Regions from separate parts of the Arthrobacter paludis genome, predicted to be linked through region 1. Evidence: riboswitches for the same ligand, from Rfam matches in the RefSeq annotation. Region 1 holds a riboswitch; each other region holds the start of a gene.
The links. Region 1 has a riboswitch for thiamine pyrophosphate ahead of AC1Q5D_RS06055 (3-oxoacyl-ACP reductase). Riboswitches for the same ligand answer to the same signal wherever they lie in the genome.

Region 1 (4,190 bases):
GCCATGGGCTACGCAAGGAGCCCCGAGGCCAAGGCGACGGCCAAGCGCGCCGTCGACGCCGCCGGCCGGCTCGTGAAGCTGGCCAACAGCCCGGCCGCCCGCGACCTGTACCGGCAGGCCGGGGACATCATCAAGGACGTCCGCAAGCCGAAGGCCCGCTAGCAAGGGGAGGCGCGCCCCGCCGTCATCGCCCGGACAACGACTGCGGGGCGCGCCAGTCTGCAAAGCCCCTCGGGAAACGCTACACGCCGGCGCGCGCGGCGTGCGGAACCGGCAGCCCGAGGGAGTCCCGCAGCGTCGCACCCGGGTACTCCGTCCTGAACAGTCCGCGCCGTTGCAGCTCGGGGACGACGAGGTCCACGAAGTCCTCGAGCGAGGCCGGATACGCCGGGCACATCAGGTTGAAGCCGTCGCACGCGCCGGACTCGAACCACGCCTGGATCTCGTCGGCGACGGACTCGGGCGTCCCGACCATGGTCGCGTGCCCGCCACCGGCGGCGAGGTAGCCGAGCAGCTCGCGCAGCGTCGGCCGCCGGGTGGCGATGATCCGCTGGACGGTGGCGTACCGGCCCTGCGGCCCGGCGAACTCCCCGATCGGCGGCAGGTCCTCCACTGGCGCGTCGAGGTCGTGCCCCGTGTAGTCCTGCCCGGTGAACACGCCCAGCTGCGCGAGGGCCTGCTCAGTGACCAGGTAGGCATCCAGCGCGGCCTTCTTCGCGAGGGCCTCCTCGTGGGTCGCCCCGACATACGTGACGAGCCCGGGCAGGACGGCGACGCCGTCGGCCTCCCGCCCGGCGGCGTCGACGCGCCGCCGCAGGTCGGTCGCGTACTCCAGGGCCGCCTCGCGGTCCCACGCCACCGAGTACACGGCCTCGGCGTGGCGGGCCGCCAGGTCCCGGCCCGCCTCCGACGCCCCGGCCTGGAACAGGACGGGCCGGCCCTGCGGGCAGCGCGGGACCGTCAGCGGCCCCTCGACGCGGAAGTGCTCCCCGGCGTGGCCGACCGGGTGGATCCGCTCCGCGTCCAGGTACCGGGCGCCGGAGCGGTCGACGGCGAGGCCGCCCTCCTCCCAGGAGTCCCAGAGCGCGGTGAGCGCCCCGATGAACTCCGCGGCCCGCGCGTACCGCTCGGCGTGGGCGGGCAGGGCCTCCATCCCGTGGTTGCGGGCCTCGGCGTCGAACATCGAGGTGACGATGTTCGCCCCGGCCCGGCCGCCGCTGATGTGGTCCAGGGACGCGAGCATCCGGGCGGCGTGGAACGGCGTGTAGAAGCTGGCCGAGACCGTGGTGACCAGCCCGATCCGCTCCGTGGCGCGGGCCATCGCGGACAGGGCCGTGATCGGCTCGAGGAACCACGTGGTCCCGGCCGAGTACTGGGGATTCACGGCGTGCCCGTCGGCGAAGAACACGGCGTCGAGGCAGCCGCGTTCGGCGGTGCGGGCCAGCTCCTCGAAGTAGGCGATGTCGCCGAGGCGGTCCGCGGAGGAGGCGGGGTGGCGCCACGCGGCCGAGTGGTGGCCGGCCCCGTACAGGAAGGCGTTGAGGTGCAGCGTGCGCATGGGGCTAGTCCATGACGAGGCCGCCGTCGACCACCAGGTTCTGCCCGGTGACCGCGCGCGACCAGTCCGACGCGAAGAACAGGACGGCGGACGCGAACTCGGCCGGCGTCGTCACCCTCCGCAGGGGGGTGGAGCCGGCGATCAGGTCGAACACCTCGTCGGGCGTCGCCGCGGAGGCGTCCGTGGTGCGCAGCAGGCCCCCGGAGACCATGTTGACGCGGATGTTCTCCGGGCCGAGGTCCGCGGCGAACGTGCGGGTCAGGGACAGCAGGGCGGCCTTCGCCGCGGTGTAGTCGTGGTAGGGGACCACCGGGTTCTGGAAGAGGTTGGTGCCGATGTTCACGACGCTGCCGCCGGCGGCCGCGCGCAGGCCGGGCAGCGCGGCCTGGATCGTGTTCACCGCCCCGCCGAGGATGCCCTCCAGCTGCGCGGCGAACTCGGGGTAGCCGATCCCGTCCGCCTTGGGGCGGGCGTCCCCGTTGAACGTGAAGTCCGGCAGGGCGTTGTTCACGACCGTCGTGACGGGGGAGTTGAAGTGCTCCTCCGCGGCGCGGAAGAGGGCGTCGACCTGTTCGCGGTCGGTGACGTCGGCCTCGAGCGCGACGGCGCGGTCCGCGCCGAGGCCCGCCGCCAGCGCCCGTGCGGCCTCCCCGCTGCGCCGGTAGTTGACGACGACGCGGGCGCCCTCGTGGGCGAACGCCTGGGCGATCTCCCGCCCGAGCCCGCGGCCGGCCCCGGTGACCAGAACGGTCTGCTTCTGCAGTGACATCTTCGTGCCTTCCCTTCGTAGGGAAGGGTGCGTGGCGGGGCGGACGCGAGTCCGCGCCGGCTCGGCATCCCTTCGCTCGCATGATCGAGATCAGGTTCGACGGGTCTTGTCTCAGCCGTTGCCGGCACCCCGTGTCGAGTCCTGCCGGTTACCGTAGCAGACGTGGCGCGCGTCCCAGCGGCAGGGTCCGGGTGGACGACGGCGGCGTCAGTCCAGCAGGCCGGTCTCCAGGAACGCGTCCAGCCGCCGGCCGAACGGAGCGACGTCGATGCCCTCGCCGGCCAGCCACTCCGCCGAGTAGTACTTGTCGACGTAGCGCTCGCCGGGGTCGCAGATCAGGGCGACGACGCTGCCCCGCCGGCCCGCGGCGACCATCTCGGAGACGATCCGCAGCGCGGCCCAGAGGCCGGTGCCGGTGGAGGCGCCGGTGCGGCGGCCCAGGAGCCGCTCGAGGAACAGGACCGACGCGACCGAGGCCGCGTCCGGCACGCGCATCATCCGGTCGATGCCGGTGCCGATGAAGCTGGCCTCGACGCGCTGTCGGCCGATGCCCTCGATCCGCGAGCCCGCGGGCGTGGTCGCCGTGGGGTCGCCGTCGCGCCAGCCATGGAAAAACGCGGAGTTCTCGGGGTCGGCAACGCAGATCCCCGTGGCGCGGCCGGTGTAGCGGACGTAGCGGGAGAGCGTCGCCGAGGTGCCGCCGGTTCCCGCGGTGGCCACGATCCACTCCGGCTCGGGGTGCTCCTCGAGGGCCAGCTGCTCGAAGATCGACTCGGCGATGTTGTTGTTCCCGCGCCAGTCCGTGGCCCGCTCCGCGTACGTGAACTGGTCCATGTAGTGCCCGCCCGTTTCCCGCGCCAGGCCGATCGCGGCGTCGTAGACCTCGTCGGCGTTGTCGACGAAGTGGCAGGTCCCGCCGTGGAAGTGGATCAGGTCGACCTTCTGGGCGCTGGTCGAGCGCGCCATGACGGCGACGAACGGCACCCCGATCAGCCGCGAGAAGTAGGCCTCGGACACCGCGGTGGAGCCGCTGGAGGCCTCGATGACGGGCCGGCCGGGGCGGATCCACCCGTTGCACAGCGCATGCAGGAACAGGGACCGGGCGAGCCGGTGCTTCAGGGAGCCCGTGGGGTGCGTCGACTCGTCCTTGAGGTACAGGCCGACGCCCCAGGCCTCCGGCAGCGGCACGCGCAGCAGGTGCGTGTCCGCCGACCGGTTCGCCTCGGCCCGCACCTTCTGGACCGCCTCGGCGAGCCACCGCCGGTACTCCGGGTCGTACCGGTCGAGGTCCTCCTCGGGGGCGACGGCGGGGCCGGGGTGCGCGGCGGTCATGCGGTTCCTTTCGGAGTGGGACTCGTGGGTCCCACGAGTCTTGCATGACGGCAGACGCCGGGACACCAGCTAGAACGGACGGCGGGGACCAGGAATCCGGGTTCCCCGCCGTCCGCTGGTCCGCCGTCAGACCAGTGCGGTGTCCCTGACCTCCTGCCGCTCGAGGTTGTGTGCTGCCTCGCGGCGTCCCCAGCCGCCGGGCAGCATCGCCACAGATACGACGGAGACCAGTCCGACCAGCAGAAGGTAGACGACCACGGCGTCGGAGGTGCCGAACGCCGCGAACAGCGCCGTCGCGATGGTGGGGGCGAAGGCGGGCCCGGCGATCTGCGAGATCGTGTACCCGACGGAGGCGCCGGTGTAGCGGACCTCGCGGCTGAAGACCATCGAGAACAGCGACCCGGTGACGCCGGCCGCCGGCGGCATGGCCAGACCGAACAGCAGCACTACCGCAGCGATGAAGCCGGCCACGGTTCCCGTGTTGATGAGCGCGAACGCGGGCCAGATGCTCAGGAGCATCGCGACGGCGCC
Region 2 (4,190 bases), on a different contig from region 1:
CGGGGCGCGGCTGCGGCAGCCCGCGCAGCCACGCGCCGACCGCGTCGGCCACCTCCTCCGTCGCCAGCATCCCGATCTTCACGGCGTCGATCCGGACGTCCGCGGCCAGGGTCTCCAGCTGCTCGGTGAGGAACCCGGCCGGCGGGACGTGGACGCCGGCGACGTGGCGGGTGTTCTGGGCCGTCAGGGCGGTGACGGCGGCCATGCCGTAGCCGCCGCACGCGGCGATGGACTTCAGGTCGGCCTGGATCCCGGCGCCGCCCGAGGGGTCGGAGCCGGCGATGGACAGGACGTTGGGGACGCGCGCGCTCACGGGGCGGTCACCGGGGACGCGGCGGCAATCCATTCGGCGCGCAGCGCGCTGGCGGCCGCGGCGGGGTCCTCGGCGGCGCACACCGCCCGCACGACCGCGAGGCCCGCGGCGCCCGCGGCCGCGACGTCGGCGGCGTCGCCGGCGCCGAGGCCGCCGATGGCGACGCACGGCAGCGGGGCGGCGGCCACGAACCGGGCCAGCCCGTCGAACCCGAGCGGCTCCGGGTGGTCCTTCTTCGTCGGGGTGGGCCGGACGGCGCCGCTGCCCAGGTAGGACACGGTGTCCGCCGGGAGGGCGGCCAGGGCCTCGAGCTGGGGCAGCTTGCTGGAGCTGAGGCCCAGGATGGCGTCCGGGCCGACCAGGGCGCGCACGGCGTCCGCGGGCAGGTCCGTCTGGCCGATGTGGACGCCGTCGACGGCGGCGCCCGCGGCCCGGGCCGCGAGGTAGACGTCGACCCGGTCGTTCACCAGCAGGGCGGCCCGGCCGGCGATCCGGCGGGCCGATTCCATGGTGGCCGCCAGGAAGTCCCGGGCGGACAGGTCCTTGCAGCGCAGCTGGACCATGGTGGCGCCGCCGTCGACCGCCGCCACGGCGACGTCGGCCAGGGGCCGCCCGGCCGTGCTGTTGGAGTCGACCACGACGTAGGTGCCGAGGTCGAACCGGGTGTGGGTGAAGTGCTGCGTCATGCCAGGTCCGCCTTGTCGGTGAGGTCCTCCGGGGTGGTGGAGGCGAGGGTGTCGAGGAGCGCGACGGCGAAGCTGCCGGGGCCGTCCGCGGTCGCCGCGGCCGCCTCGGCGGCCACGGAGTAGAAGGAGTGCGCGGCGACGGTGCCCGCGAACGGATCGCCGGCGGCCGCCGTGAACGCGGCCACGAGGGCCCCGAGGGCGCACCCGCCACCCGTGACGCGCGTGAGGAGTTCGGTCCCGCCGCCGACGCGCGCGGCGCGCGTGCCGTCGGTGACGAGGTCCGTGGGTCCGGAGACGGCGACGACGGCGCCCGTGGTCCGGGCGAGGCCGGCGGCGGCGTCGGCCGCGGCGTCCACCGCGTCCGTCGCGTCCACACCCCGGCCTCCCGCGCCCGCGCCGGAGAGGGCCAGGATCTCGGAGGCGTTGCCGCGCACGACGGCGGGGCCGCAGCCGAGCAGCTCGCGGGCGAACCGGGTGCGCAGTCCGACCGCGCCGGCCGCGACGGGATCCAGGACCCACGGCGTCCCGGCCGCGTGGGCCGCGCGGACGGCCTCGGACATCGCGGCGCGCTGGCCGTCGGCGGGGGTCCCCAGGTTCACGAGGACGGCCGAGGCGAGGCCGGCGAACTCGCCCGCCTCGCCCGCGACGTCCACCATCGCCGGCGCGGCCCCGGCCGCGAGCAGGACGTTCGCCGTGAAGTTCACGACGACGGAATTGGTCAGGCACTGGACCAGGGGGGTCGTGGCGCGCAGCCGCGCCAGGGCCTCCCCGGCCAGTGCGGGGGTCGGGTGTGGGGGCGCCAAGGAATCCATGCGCGACATCCCTCCGCTAGTGCTAGCTAGATCAGGTTCTCCGGGTCTCATCTCAGTCCCTGCGCGCAGGGACACCCCGTGTCGGTGCCCTCGAGCCTACCCGATGCGGCAAGTGGCGCAGATCACGGGCCGCGGCGGGAATCGTTCGGCGGCGCCTCCCGTTGGGATCATTGACACATCAACCCCGAACTTCCAGGAGACGCACTTGGCCACCACCGTCCTGACCCTCGTCGGTTCCCTCCGCGCCGGCTCCACCAATCGCCAGCTCGCCGAGGCCACGGCCGCCAACGCCCCCGAGGGCGTCGCCGTGACCGTCTACGAGGGCATCGAGAACCTGCCGTTCTATAACGAGGACATCGACGTCGAGGGCCAGGTTCCGGCCGCCGCCGCCGAGCTGCGCGCCGCCGCGGCCGAGGCCGACGCCCTGCTGCTGGTCTCCCCGGAGTACAACGGCACCATGCCGGCCGTGCTGAAGAACGCGATCGACTGGCTGTCCCGCCCCTTCGGCGCCGGCGCCGTCTCCGGCAAGCCGGCCGCGGTGATCGGCACGGCGTTCGGGCAGTACGGCGGCGTCTGGGCCCAGGACGAGGCCCGCAAGGCCGTCGGCATCGCCGGCGCGAAGGTCCTCGAGGACGTCAAGCTGTCCATCCCGGGCTCGCTCGTGCGCTTCGCCGAGACCCACCCGAAGGACGACTCCGAGGTCGTGGGCCAGGTCGCGGGCGTGCTCGCCGGCCTCGCGTCCGCGGCGCAGCCGGTCGGCGCCGAGCTGAACTAGCACGCGCCGCCTCCGGCGCGCTCAGCAGGAAGGGCCCTCCCGTTCGGGGGCCCTTCCCGCGTATCGGGGGCCGGCGTCCGCCGCGGCGGTCGTTTCGGCCCCCCGGTCGGGCCCTAGCCGCCGATCACCGTGTCCACGAGCCGCTTGGCCTCCTGCTGCACGAGGCCCAGGTGCTCCGGCCCGCGGAAGGACTCCGCGTAGATCTTGTAGACGTCCTCGGTCCCGGAGGGCCGGGCGGCGAACCACGCGCTGTCGGTGGTGACCTTCAGCCCGCCGATCGGGGCGCCGTTGCCGGGCGCCGCCGTGAGCTTGGCCGTGATCGGTTCCCCGGCGAGCTCCGTGGCGGTGACGTCCGTGGCCGAAAGCCGGCCGAGGGCGGCCTTCTGCTCCCGGGTCGCCGGCGCGTCGATGCGCGCGTAGGCCGGCGCTCCGAACTCGTCCGCCAGCTCGGCGTAGCGGCGGCTGGGGGAGCGGCCCGTGACGGCCTGGATCTCCGAGGCCAACAGCGCCAGCAGGATCCCGTCCTTGTCCGTCGTCCACGGGGTGCCGTCCCGGCGGACGAAGCTCGCGCCGGCGGACTCCTCGCCCCCGAACACGCCGGTCCCGTCGAGCAGGCCGGGGACGAACCACTTGAAGCCGACCGGGACCTCGACGAGGGTCCGGCCCAGCGACGCGGCCACCCGGTCGATCATCGACGAGCTCACCAGCGTCTTGCCGACGCCGGCCGCGGCCGGCCAGCCGTCGCGGTGGCGGTACAGGTAGTCGATCGCGACGGCGAGGTAGTGGTTCGGGTTCATCAGCCCGGCGTCCGGGGTGACAATCCCGTGGCGGTCGGCGTCCGCGTCGTTGCCGGTGGCGATGTCGAAAGCCTCGCGCTGGGCGACCAGCGAGGCCATGGCGGCGGGGGAGGAGCAGTCCATGCGGATCTTCCCGTCCCAATCCAGGGTCATGAAGGACCAGCGGGGGTCCACGCGCGGGTTCACGACCGTCAGGTCCAGCCGGTGCCGCTCCGCGATCGCCGCCCAGTAGTCGACCGAGGCCCCGCCCATCGGGTCCGCCCCGATGCGCACGCCGGCCGAGCGGATGGCGTCCAGGTCCAGGACGGAGGGCAGGTCGTCGACGTAGGCGGCCAGGAAGTCGTACGTCCCGGTCGTCTCGGCCGCGCGGGCCCTGTCCAGCGGTGCGCGGCGGACGCCGTCCAGATTCCGCTCGAGGAGCTCGTTGGCGCGCGCGGCGATCCACCCGGTCGCGTCGGAGTCCGCCGGTCCCCCGTGGGGCGGGTTGTACTTGAAGCCGCCGTCGGCGGGCGGGTTGTGGGACGGCGTCACGACGATGCCGTCCGCCCGGTCCGCGGCCCCGCCGCGGTTGTGCGCGAGGATCGCGTGGGAGAGCGCGGGCGTCGGGGTCCACGCGTTGCGCGCGTCGACGAGCACCCGCACGCCGTTGCCGGCCAGCACCTCCAGTGCGGTGTCGTGCGCCGGGTCGGACAGGGCGTGCGTGTCCTTGCCCAGGAACAGCGGGCCGGTGGTCCCCTGCCCGGCGCGGTACTCGACGATCGCCTGCGTGATGGCGGCGATGTGGCGCTCGTTGAAGGACCCTTCCAG
Region 3 (4,190 bases), on a different contig from region 1:
CGTGCGCGGGGGAGAGCTCGATGGTCTCGGCCGTCCCGTCGGAGAAGTGGATCGTGAACTGCCGGGTGTCGGCGCTGCCGCCGTCCCCGGCCTCGACGCGCTCGACCTCGCGGTCCACCAGGTACTGCTCGTTGGTGCCGGAGAACCCGGAGAGGAACTCCTCGCTCGCGTGCGGGGCCATCGCCTTGAGCCAGGCCTCCTTGCCGACCTCGGCGTTCGCGTAGGCCTCGGCGAACGCCGCGGCCACCGGCTCGGGCTCGCCGACCTTGGGCGTGCGGGACGCGGACGGGGCCTTGGGCGACGACGGCGCGGCCGACGACGCCGGGGCCGTCGCCGCCGGGGACTCCTCGGGCGGCACGGACTCCAGGGAGGGGCTCTCGGCGCGGGCGGTGTCCGTCGGCACGGGCTCGATGCTGGCCGACGCGCTCGCCGATGCCGACGGGGCGGCCGGGGCCGAGGATGCGGCCAACTCGGAGGCCGCCGGGTCCTCCGCGGCGCCGCCGCACGCCGACAGGCCGATCATCGCGGCGATCGCCACGCCGGTGGCTGCTGCGACCCGCCGGTGCGACTGGTTGTTTGCCCCCACGAAGGTGCCTTCCTCCCGGGCCCGGCACGCCGGGCCGCCGAATCCCGCCCGGCGTCCGGACGGTTTTGTGTCAAGGACAAGAGTACGGCCACGGACGCGCACGACATGCGCACGGTCATGCAAGGACATCCGCAGGGCCGGTTCCCATGTGGGACCGGATAAGGGACGATGGACGCATGCGCTTCCCCCGCCCCACGCCCGCGCGCAGGCGCCCGGCGACCCTCCTGGCCGCCGCCGCCCTGGGCCTCGCCCTCACCGCCGGCACGCTTCCGGCCGCGGCGGCGCCGCCGTCGTCCACCGCGTCCGGCCTCCAGGCCGCCGCCGTCGTCCCCGCCACGACCACCACCACGGCCGCGGCCGTGGAGCGGGACCCCAGCCAGCCCGGCGTGCTCGTGAACCGCCAGCACCCGCTGGTCCCGGTGCGGTTCGCGCCGGCGCTGCGCACCGCGCAGGGCAGCCACCAGCTCCAGCCCCAGGCCGCGTACGCGTTCCGGCTCATGGCCGCGGCCGCGCAGCGGGACGGGGTGGGGCTGCGGATCACGTCGTCGTACCGCTCGTACACGTACCAGCAGAACCTCTACACGAGCTACGTCGAGCGCTGGGGCCACGTCTACACCAACACCGTCTCCGCGCAGCCGGGGACCTCCGAGCACCAGACCGGGCTGGCAATCGACGTGGCCACCCCGGCCGGGGTCGTGTCGTGGATGCGGTACAACGCCCACAACTACGGCTTCATCCTGCGCTACCCGGACGGGCAGGCCCCCGTCACCGGGTACCGGTACGAGCCGTGGCACTACCGGTACGTGGGCACCACGATCGCCAAGGCCATGAAGGCGCAGCGCACGCCCACGCTCGAGCACCACTACGGGGGCGCCGAGCCGACCCCGGCGACCCGCTACGCGACCGTCGACGCCACCGTGCGCGCGTGGCCGGGGACGCAGTACCGGCTGGTGACGATCGTGCCCCGGGGGCACCGGACGCTGGCCACCGGCAAGGTCGCCCGCGGCTGGCACCAAGTCCGCTACGGGACGATGGTCGGCTGGGTGCCCTGGACGGCGCTGTCGGGGAAGCCGCCGGCGTAGCCCGGCCGGCCATCCCGTGACGGGTGTCACGGGATGCTAGGGTCGATGGCGTCCACACGGGAGCCCCACTGCAGGGGCTGAGATCGGGCTGATGCAGCCTGCGACCGTCGAACCTGCCCGGGTCATGCCGGCGAAGGAAGAGGAACCCCATCATGAGCACATCCGCTCAGCACGCCATCGCGCACGCCCACGACCCGGAGCACGGCCTCCGCGTCCCCGTCACGGAGATCCGCCTGGGCGACAGCCCCGGCGGCGCGCCGAACCCCCCGCTGCGGGTCTACCGGACGGAGGGTCCGGGCAGCGACCCGACCGTCGGCCTGCCGCCCCTGCGGCGGGACTGGATCGAGGGCCGCGGCGACGTCGAGGAGTACCGGGGACGGGAGCGCAACCTGCTCGACGACGGCCGCTCGGCGCTCCGGCGCGGCCAGGCGTCCGAGGAATGGAAGGGCGAACGCCCGGTGCCGCTGCGCTCCCGCGCGGGCCGGACCGCGACCCAGATGCACTACGCGCGGGCCGGGGTCGTGACCGAGGAGATGCGCTTCGCGGCGCTGCGGGAGAACTGCGACCCCGAGCTGGTCCGCTCCGAGGTCGCCGCCGGCCGGGCCATCATCCCGGTGAACGTCAACCACCCGGAGTCCGAGCCGATGGTCATCGGCAAGGCGTTCCTCGTCAAGATCAACGCCAACATCGGCAACTCCGCGGTCACCAGCTCCATCGCCGAGGAGGTGGACAAGATGCAGTGGGCCACGCGGTGGGGCGCCGACACCGTCATGGACCTGTCGACGGGCGACGACATCCACACCACCCGCGAGTGGATCATCCGCAACTCCCCGGTGCCGATCGGGACCGTGCCCATCTACCAGGCCCTCGAGAAGGTCAACGGCGAGGCCAACGCGCTGACCTGGGAGATCTTCCGCGACACGGTGATCGAGCAGTGCGAACAGGGCGTGGACTACATGACCATCCACGCCGGGGTGCTCCTGCGCTACGTGCCGCTCACGGCGGACCGGGTCACGGGCATCGTCTCCCGGGGCGGCTCGATCATGGCCGGGTGGTGCCTGGCGCACCACCGGGAGAACTTCCTCTACACGCACTTCGACGAGCTGTGCGAGATCTTCGCCCGCTACGACGTCGCGTTCTCCCTCGGCGACGGGCTGCGGCCCGGCTCGATCGCGGACGCCAACGACGCCGCCCAGTTCGCGGAACTGGACACGCTCGCCGAGCTCACCGAGCGGGCCTGGGCCCACGACGTCCAGGTCATGGTGGAGGGGCCCGGCCACATCCCCCTGCACCTGGTCCGGGAGAACGTCGAGCGGCAGCAGGAGCTGTGCAAGGGGGCGCCCTTCTACACGCTCGGCCCCCTCGTCACCGACGTCGCCCCGGGCTACGACCACATCACGTCCGCGATCGGCGCCACGGAGATCGCCCGGTACGGCACCGCCATGCTCTGCTACGTCACGCCGAAGGAGCACCTCGGCCTGCCGAACAAGGACGACGTGAAGACCGGCGTCATCACGTACAAGATCGCCGCGCACGCCGCCGACGTCGCCAAGGGGCACCCGGGCGCGACGGCCCGGGATGACGCCCTGTCCAAGGCGCGCTTCGAGTTCCGCTGGCGCGACCAGTTCGCGCTGTCGCTGGACCCGGAGACGGCCGAGGCGTTCCACGACGAGACGCTGCCCGCCGAACCCGCCAAGACCGCGCACTTCTGCTCGATGTGCGGCCCGAAGTTCTGCTCGATGCGCATCTCCCAGGACATCCGGGACCAGTTCGGCGGGGCCGCGGAGCAGGAGGCGATCGCCGGCATGCGGGACAAGGCCGCCGAGTTCCGGGCGGCCGGCGGCAAGGTCTACCTGCCCGCGCCGACGGTCGTCTGACCGAACCGGACGGGGCCTGCGGCCGGCGCGCCCCGCGCCGGCCGCGGGCCGCTACGCGCGCCCGGCCCGCAGCGCGAGCTCCAGCTCGAACCGCGCCTGCGGGTCCTCCAGCGCGTCCCCGAACAGCTCGCGCAGCTGGGTGAGCCGGTAGCCGACCGTCTGCGCGTGGATGCCCAGCTCCTGCGCGACCGGCGCCCGCTGCCCCCAGTGCCGCAGCCACGAGAGCAGCGTCTCCGCGAGCCGCTCGCGCTGGGCCGGCCGCAGGTCCTCCAGCGGGGCCAGCCGGCGCGCGGCCAGCTCGGCCACCGCCGTCGGCTCCGCCCCCAGCACCAGGGCCGCCAGGTGGTCCGACGCCCACAACGGCGACTCGTCCGGCCCGTCCCCGGGCGGCGTGAGCGACGCGGCCAGGACGGCCAACCGCAGCGAGTCCGCGGTCCGCTCCCAGCCGACCCCGGGGCCGACCACCGCGCGCCGCCCCTCCAGGGCGCGGGCGAGCTCGGCCCGCGCCGTCACGGGGGAGAGCACGGGGACGACGGCGACGGCGTCGGACTCGCGCTCGACGACCAGGACCCGCTGGCCCAGCCGCAGCCGCAGCCCGCCGGCGCGCTCCAGGGGGACGACGACGACGGCGAGGCGCGCGGGCAG
Region 4 (4,190 bases), on a different contig from region 1:
CGAAGCGCAGCTCGTCCAGGACGGTCCCGGCCACGAACTGGTGCTCCGGCTCCTGGAACACCGTGCCGATCCGCGGGATCAGCTGCTCGGCCCGCCAGCGGTGCGGGTGGGGCCCGACGGCGCGGGAGGCCCGCCCGCGGTCTCCGGGCACCGGCCGGCGCAGGGCGTCCGCCGCCTCGACGGTCCCGGCGAGGGGCTCCAGGAGGCCGGCCAGCGTCAGCGCGAACGTCGACTTGCCCGCCCCATTCGGGCCGGTGACGGCCAGCGCCCCGCCCGCGGGGACGTCCGCGGCCAGGCCGGCGGCCGCGGGAACGGCGGGCCGGCGGCGCGTACCGCGTCCGCGCGCCACGGCCAGGTCCCGGGCGGCCAGCAGCGCGGGCCCGGTCCCCGCGGTCGAGCGCGGGCGGACGGCGGGCGCGTGCCCGGGCACCCAGACCCCGGCCGCGGCCAGGGACGCCCCGTTCCGGCCGAGCACGGCCCCGGGCGGGCCGTCGGCCAGGACACCGCCCGGGTGTCCGGCCCCGCCGGGCGCGAGGACGACGACGCGGTCGACGGCGTCCTGCCACACGGCGACCCGGTGCTCCACGACCAGCAGCGTCGCCCCGGTCTCCTCGGCCGTGCGCACGACGGCGTCGCGGACCTCCAGCACGCCGGCGGGGTCGAGGTTGGCCGTCGGCTCGTCGAGCAGGATCAGCCCCGGGCGCATGGCCAGGATGCCGGCCAGGGCGAGCCGCTGCTTCTGCCCCCCGGACAGGGCCGACGACGGGTGGTCCAGGGGCAGGTGGCCGAGGCCGACGGCCGCCAGGGCGGCGCGGACGCGGTCCCAGATCCGGGCCGGCGGCACGGCGAGGTTCTCGGCCCCGAAGGCGACGTCGTCGCCCACGCGCCCGAGGACGACCTGGGTCTCCGGGTCCTGCTGCATGAGGCCCGCGCGGCCGCGTTCGGCGCGGGGGTGTCCCCCGTCGATCCGCAGGCTGCCGGTTTCCTCGGCCTCGCCGTCGTCCCCCAACACGCCCGCCAGGGCGTGCAGCAGCGTCGACTTCCCCGCCCCGGACGGGCCGATCAGCAACACCTTCTCCCCCGGTTCAATGCGCAGGTCCAGGCCCGCGACGGCGGGGTCCGGCCGGCCCGCGTGGCGCCAGCCCCATCCCTCGGCGGCGATCCCGGCGGGGCGGACGCGCCCGGCCGTCGCCGCGTGCGCGGCGCCCACGCTCAGAGGACGGGCTCGGAGGCGGCGCGGCGCGACGCGAACGCGGACAGCGCCCCGGTCCGCGACAGCCCGCGGGTCGCGATCCACGACAGCAGGCCGGCGATCACGGCGCCGGACAAGGACGTGCAGGCCATGTAGGCGAACTTGTCGCCGAGCCCGTACGCGATGTTCCAGCCCCACGGGGAGAAGCAGTCGTTCAGGCCCATGGCCAGGCCCGCCCCGGTGCCGGCCAGCAGGGCGACGGGCAGCGTGAAGCGGCGGTAGCGGAACGCGGCGATGACCAGCTCCGCGCCCAGGCCCTGCACGATGCCGGACACCAGGACGGTGGTCCCGTACGGCGAGCCCATGAGCAGCTCCCCGGTCGCGGCGACCGTCTCCACGAACAGGGCGGCGCCCGGCTTGCGGATCACCAGGCCGCCCAGGACTGCGGGCAGGACCCAGCCGCCGGACAGCAGCCCGGCCAGGGGGGCGTAGGCGGCGGTGAGGCCGACGGACAGCGGCGGGTAGACGCCGTTCGACCAGACCCAGAACAGGACGCCGCCGGCGACGGCGAGCAGGGCGCCGACGACGATGTCGACGACGCGCCACGAGCGGCGGGCGGGCGTTGCGGTGGTGGTGGCCATGGTTTCCTCCTTGTGCAAGGAGGGGGAGGCGGTGCGCGCACGGTGGCGGCCGCCCCGAGAACTCGACTCCCTATCGCCGGTACTAGCCGGATCAGGTTCGAGGGTCTGCGCCGGTGCGCACTCTCAGCGTTCCTGCGGGCCCTGCGGGTCCGCGACGCTCCCCTGTCGTTGGTTACGGTCCGCACATTCTACCCCAGCCGTTATGCTGGGCGGGACAGCGCCCCCGAGGGAAGAGGACCCTTTCGTGAACCCCGTCTTGAAGCTCATCGGATCGCTCGTCTCGATCGGCCTTGGCGTGGCCGCCGCGAAGTCCCTGGACTTCCTGTGGACCGGGATCACGGGGAAGAAGCCGCCCAAGGCGGCGGACCTGGACACGCTCGCGGAGGCGTCCGTGCGGCAGACGGTGGCCTTCGCGACGGTGTCGGCGATCGTCGGCGCCGTCGTGCGCGTGCTCGGCAACCGGGCAGCCCAGCGCGGCGTCGCCCGCTACATGGCCTCGATGGACGAGGTCTAGCTCCCCGCGTCTGGGCGGTGCGGGTCCGCGACCCGCCGCTTCGCCTGCTCCGTCCCGCCGTGTGCGGCCGCGGCGTCGGCGCCCGCCGGCGACTGGCCGTCGTGCGCGGCCCCGTCGTGGGCCACTGGCGGACCGTGCCCGTCGCCCCCGTCCTGGGCCCGGGCGACGACCTCGGCGAGGTCGTCCACGACGAGCGTCTCCGGCTTGAGGTGCTTGGTCCGGTAGCCGGCCCGCCCGACCATGTGCGCGCTGACCGGCGACGTCAGCAGCTGCAGCAGCCACACCACGAGCAGCGCGGGCACCGCGGCCAGGGAACGGTTCTGCAGGGCGACCGCGGCCAGGAGGAGCAGGAGCCCCAGCACCTGCGGTTTCGTCGCGGCGTGCATGCGCGAGAGCAGGTCGGGGAAGCGCAGGAGGCCGATGCCGGCGGCCGCGTTCATGAGCGCCCCGACGACCAGGCAGGCGGCGGCGGCGTCGTCGAGGAAGCTGTCGAGGGTCGTGGCGTCCATCTACTGCCTCCGGTCCGTGACGTAGCGGGAGACGGTGACCGAGCCGATGAACGCCGTGCCCGCGGCGACAATGACGAACGCCAGGTGGTTCAGGTGTCCCGAGACCGCCATGTCGACGCACAGGGCGGCGATGACGATCGCGAGGATCACGTCGACGGCCAGCACGCGCTCGAGGATCGACGGCCCCCGCCACACGCGCACGATGGCAAACAGCAGCGCGAGTGCCAGCAGGACGCCTGCGGTCCAGGCGGCGACGGTCATGATCACGGGGTTCCCTCCTTCGTCGGGGTCCGTTCGGCCCGCAATTCCGCGAGCTCCCGGGGGGTTCCCATGACCTCGATGAGCCGGGCCTCCGTGTCGCGGACGGTCTGGCGGAAGTGCTCGGCGTCCGCGGGCGTCTCCACGTTGAGGACGTGCAGGTAGAGCGTGGCGTGCGGCCGGTCCACCTCGACGACGAACGAGCCCGGGATGAGCGTGAGCACGTGGCCCAGCACGGTGGTCATCAGGTCCTCCCGGCTGCGCAGCTGCACCCCGACGACGGCGTTGCGCACGCGCGGGCCCTTGAACACGGCGACGCCCAGGACGACGAAGCTCGCGACCGCGACGTCCCACACGAACCGCAGGGCGAACACCACGGCCCGGGCCGGGTTGAACCGGCCGCCCAACTCCACGGGCGGCAGGCGGAACACGGACACGATTCCCAGGGAGAGCAGCAGGCCGAAGAGCAGGTTGCCGGCGGAGAAGTCCATCCACGCGGCCCCCCAGAGCAGGGTCATCCAGACGAGCAGCGGGAGTTCGACGACCAGGCGGGGGCGGCGGCGCCGGCGGTGCCCCTCGGCGCCGGTTGCCCCGGTGCCGATGCCGGAGGCGCGGGCGGGGCTCATGGCGTGCCTCCCCTCGCCGCGGTGCCGAGGACGGACTCGATGTACGGGGCGCGTTCGAGCATGGCGACCGCCGCCTGGTCGCTGAGTTGGAACAGCGGGCCCGCGAAGAACGTCAGGGCCACCCCGAGCACGACCAGGGCCCCGGTGGCCAGCACCATCGTGCGCGGGAGCACCGCCGTGTCGCCGCGGTCGCTGAAGCGGCTGGCCGGGAAGTTGGCGACGTGCTCGTACGTGGTGACGCGGCCGCCGTCGGACGCCGCGACCAGCAGCAGCGGGTCGGGGTCCTCCGCGTCCTCGGCCTTGCGCCAGAACGCGCGGTTCCAGACGCGGGCGACGGCGAGCAGCGTGAGCAGCGACGTGGCCAGCGACCCGGCCAGCAGCACCCAGGCCAGGGGCGTGCCGAGCTCGATGCCGCCCTGCAGCAGCCCGAGCTTGCCCAGGAAGCCGGAG

Region 2: it holds a riboswitch for thiamine pyrophosphate, as region 1 does, so the genes downstream of both, thiM (hydroxyethylthiazole kinase) here and AC1Q5D_RS06055 (3-oxoacyl-ACP reductase) in region 1, are expected to answer to the same signal.
Region 3: it holds a riboswitch for thiamine pyrophosphate, as region 1 does, so the genes downstream of both, thiC (phosphomethylpyrimidine synthase ThiC) here and AC1Q5D_RS06055 (3-oxoacyl-ACP reductase) in region 1, are expected to answer to the same signal.
Region 4: it holds a riboswitch for thiamine pyrophosphate, as region 1 does, so the genes downstream of both, AC1Q5D_RS00570 (ECF transporter S component) here and AC1Q5D_RS06055 (3-oxoacyl-ACP reductase) in region 1, are expected to answer to the same signal.

What each region holds. Positions count from the first base shown of each region.
Region 1 covers NZ_JBXAEW010000005.1:147,330-151,519, reverse strand. Annotated here, with positions in the region: gene AC1Q5D_RS06065 (hypothetical protein) at 1-162, shown strand, start outside; gene AC1Q5D_RS06060 (LLM class flavin-dependent oxidoreductase) at 242-1,558, opposite strand; gene AC1Q5D_RS06055 (3-oxoacyl-ACP reductase) at 1,563-2,327, opposite strand; TPP riboswitch at 2,378-2,469, opposite strand; gene AC1Q5D_RS06050 (PLP-dependent cysteine synthase family protein) at 2,535-3,659, opposite strand; gene AC1Q5D_RS06045 (MFS transporter) at 3,786-4,190, opposite strand, start outside.
Region 2 covers NZ_JBXAEW010000019.1:30,451-34,640, reverse strand. Annotated here, with positions in the region: gene thiD (bifunctional hydroxymethylpyrimidine kinase/phosphomethylpyrimidine kinase) at 1-313, opposite strand, end outside; gene thiE (thiamine phosphate synthase) at 310-999, opposite strand; gene thiM (hydroxyethylthiazole kinase) at 996-1,811, opposite strand; TPP riboswitch at 1,803-1,900, opposite strand; gene AC1Q5D_RS15055 (NAD(P)H-dependent oxidoreductase) at 2,017-2,586, shown strand; gene pgm (phosphoglucomutase (alpha-D-glucose-1,6-bisphosphate-dependent)) at 2,700-4,190, opposite strand, start outside.
Region 3 covers NZ_JBXAEW010000009.1:113,395-117,584, forward strand. Annotated here, with positions in the region: gene AC1Q5D_RS09395 (hypothetical protein) at 1-586, opposite strand, end outside; gene AC1Q5D_RS09400 (D-alanyl-D-alanine carboxypeptidase family protein) at 763-1,668, shown strand; TPP riboswitch at 1,715-1,824, shown strand; gene thiC (phosphomethylpyrimidine synthase ThiC) at 1,821-3,545, shown strand; gene AC1Q5D_RS09410 (PucR family transcriptional regulator) at 3,597-4,190, opposite strand, start outside.
Region 4 covers NZ_JBXAEW010000001.1:106,127-110,316, forward strand. Annotated here, with positions in the region: gene AC1Q5D_RS00565 (ABC transporter ATP-binding protein) at 1-1,216, opposite strand, end outside; gene AC1Q5D_RS00570 (ECF transporter S component) at 1,213-1,833, opposite strand; TPP riboswitch at 1,884-2,007, opposite strand; gene AC1Q5D_RS00575 (DUF4235 domain-containing protein) at 2,078-2,347, shown strand; gene mnhG (monovalent cation/H(+) antiporter subunit G) at 2,344-2,856, opposite strand; gene AC1Q5D_RS00585 (MrpF/PhaF family protein) at 2,857-3,117, opposite strand; gene AC1Q5D_RS00590 (Na+/H+ antiporter subunit E) at 3,120-3,740, opposite strand; gene AC1Q5D_RS00595 (Na+/H+ antiporter subunit D) at 3,737-4,190, opposite strand, start outside.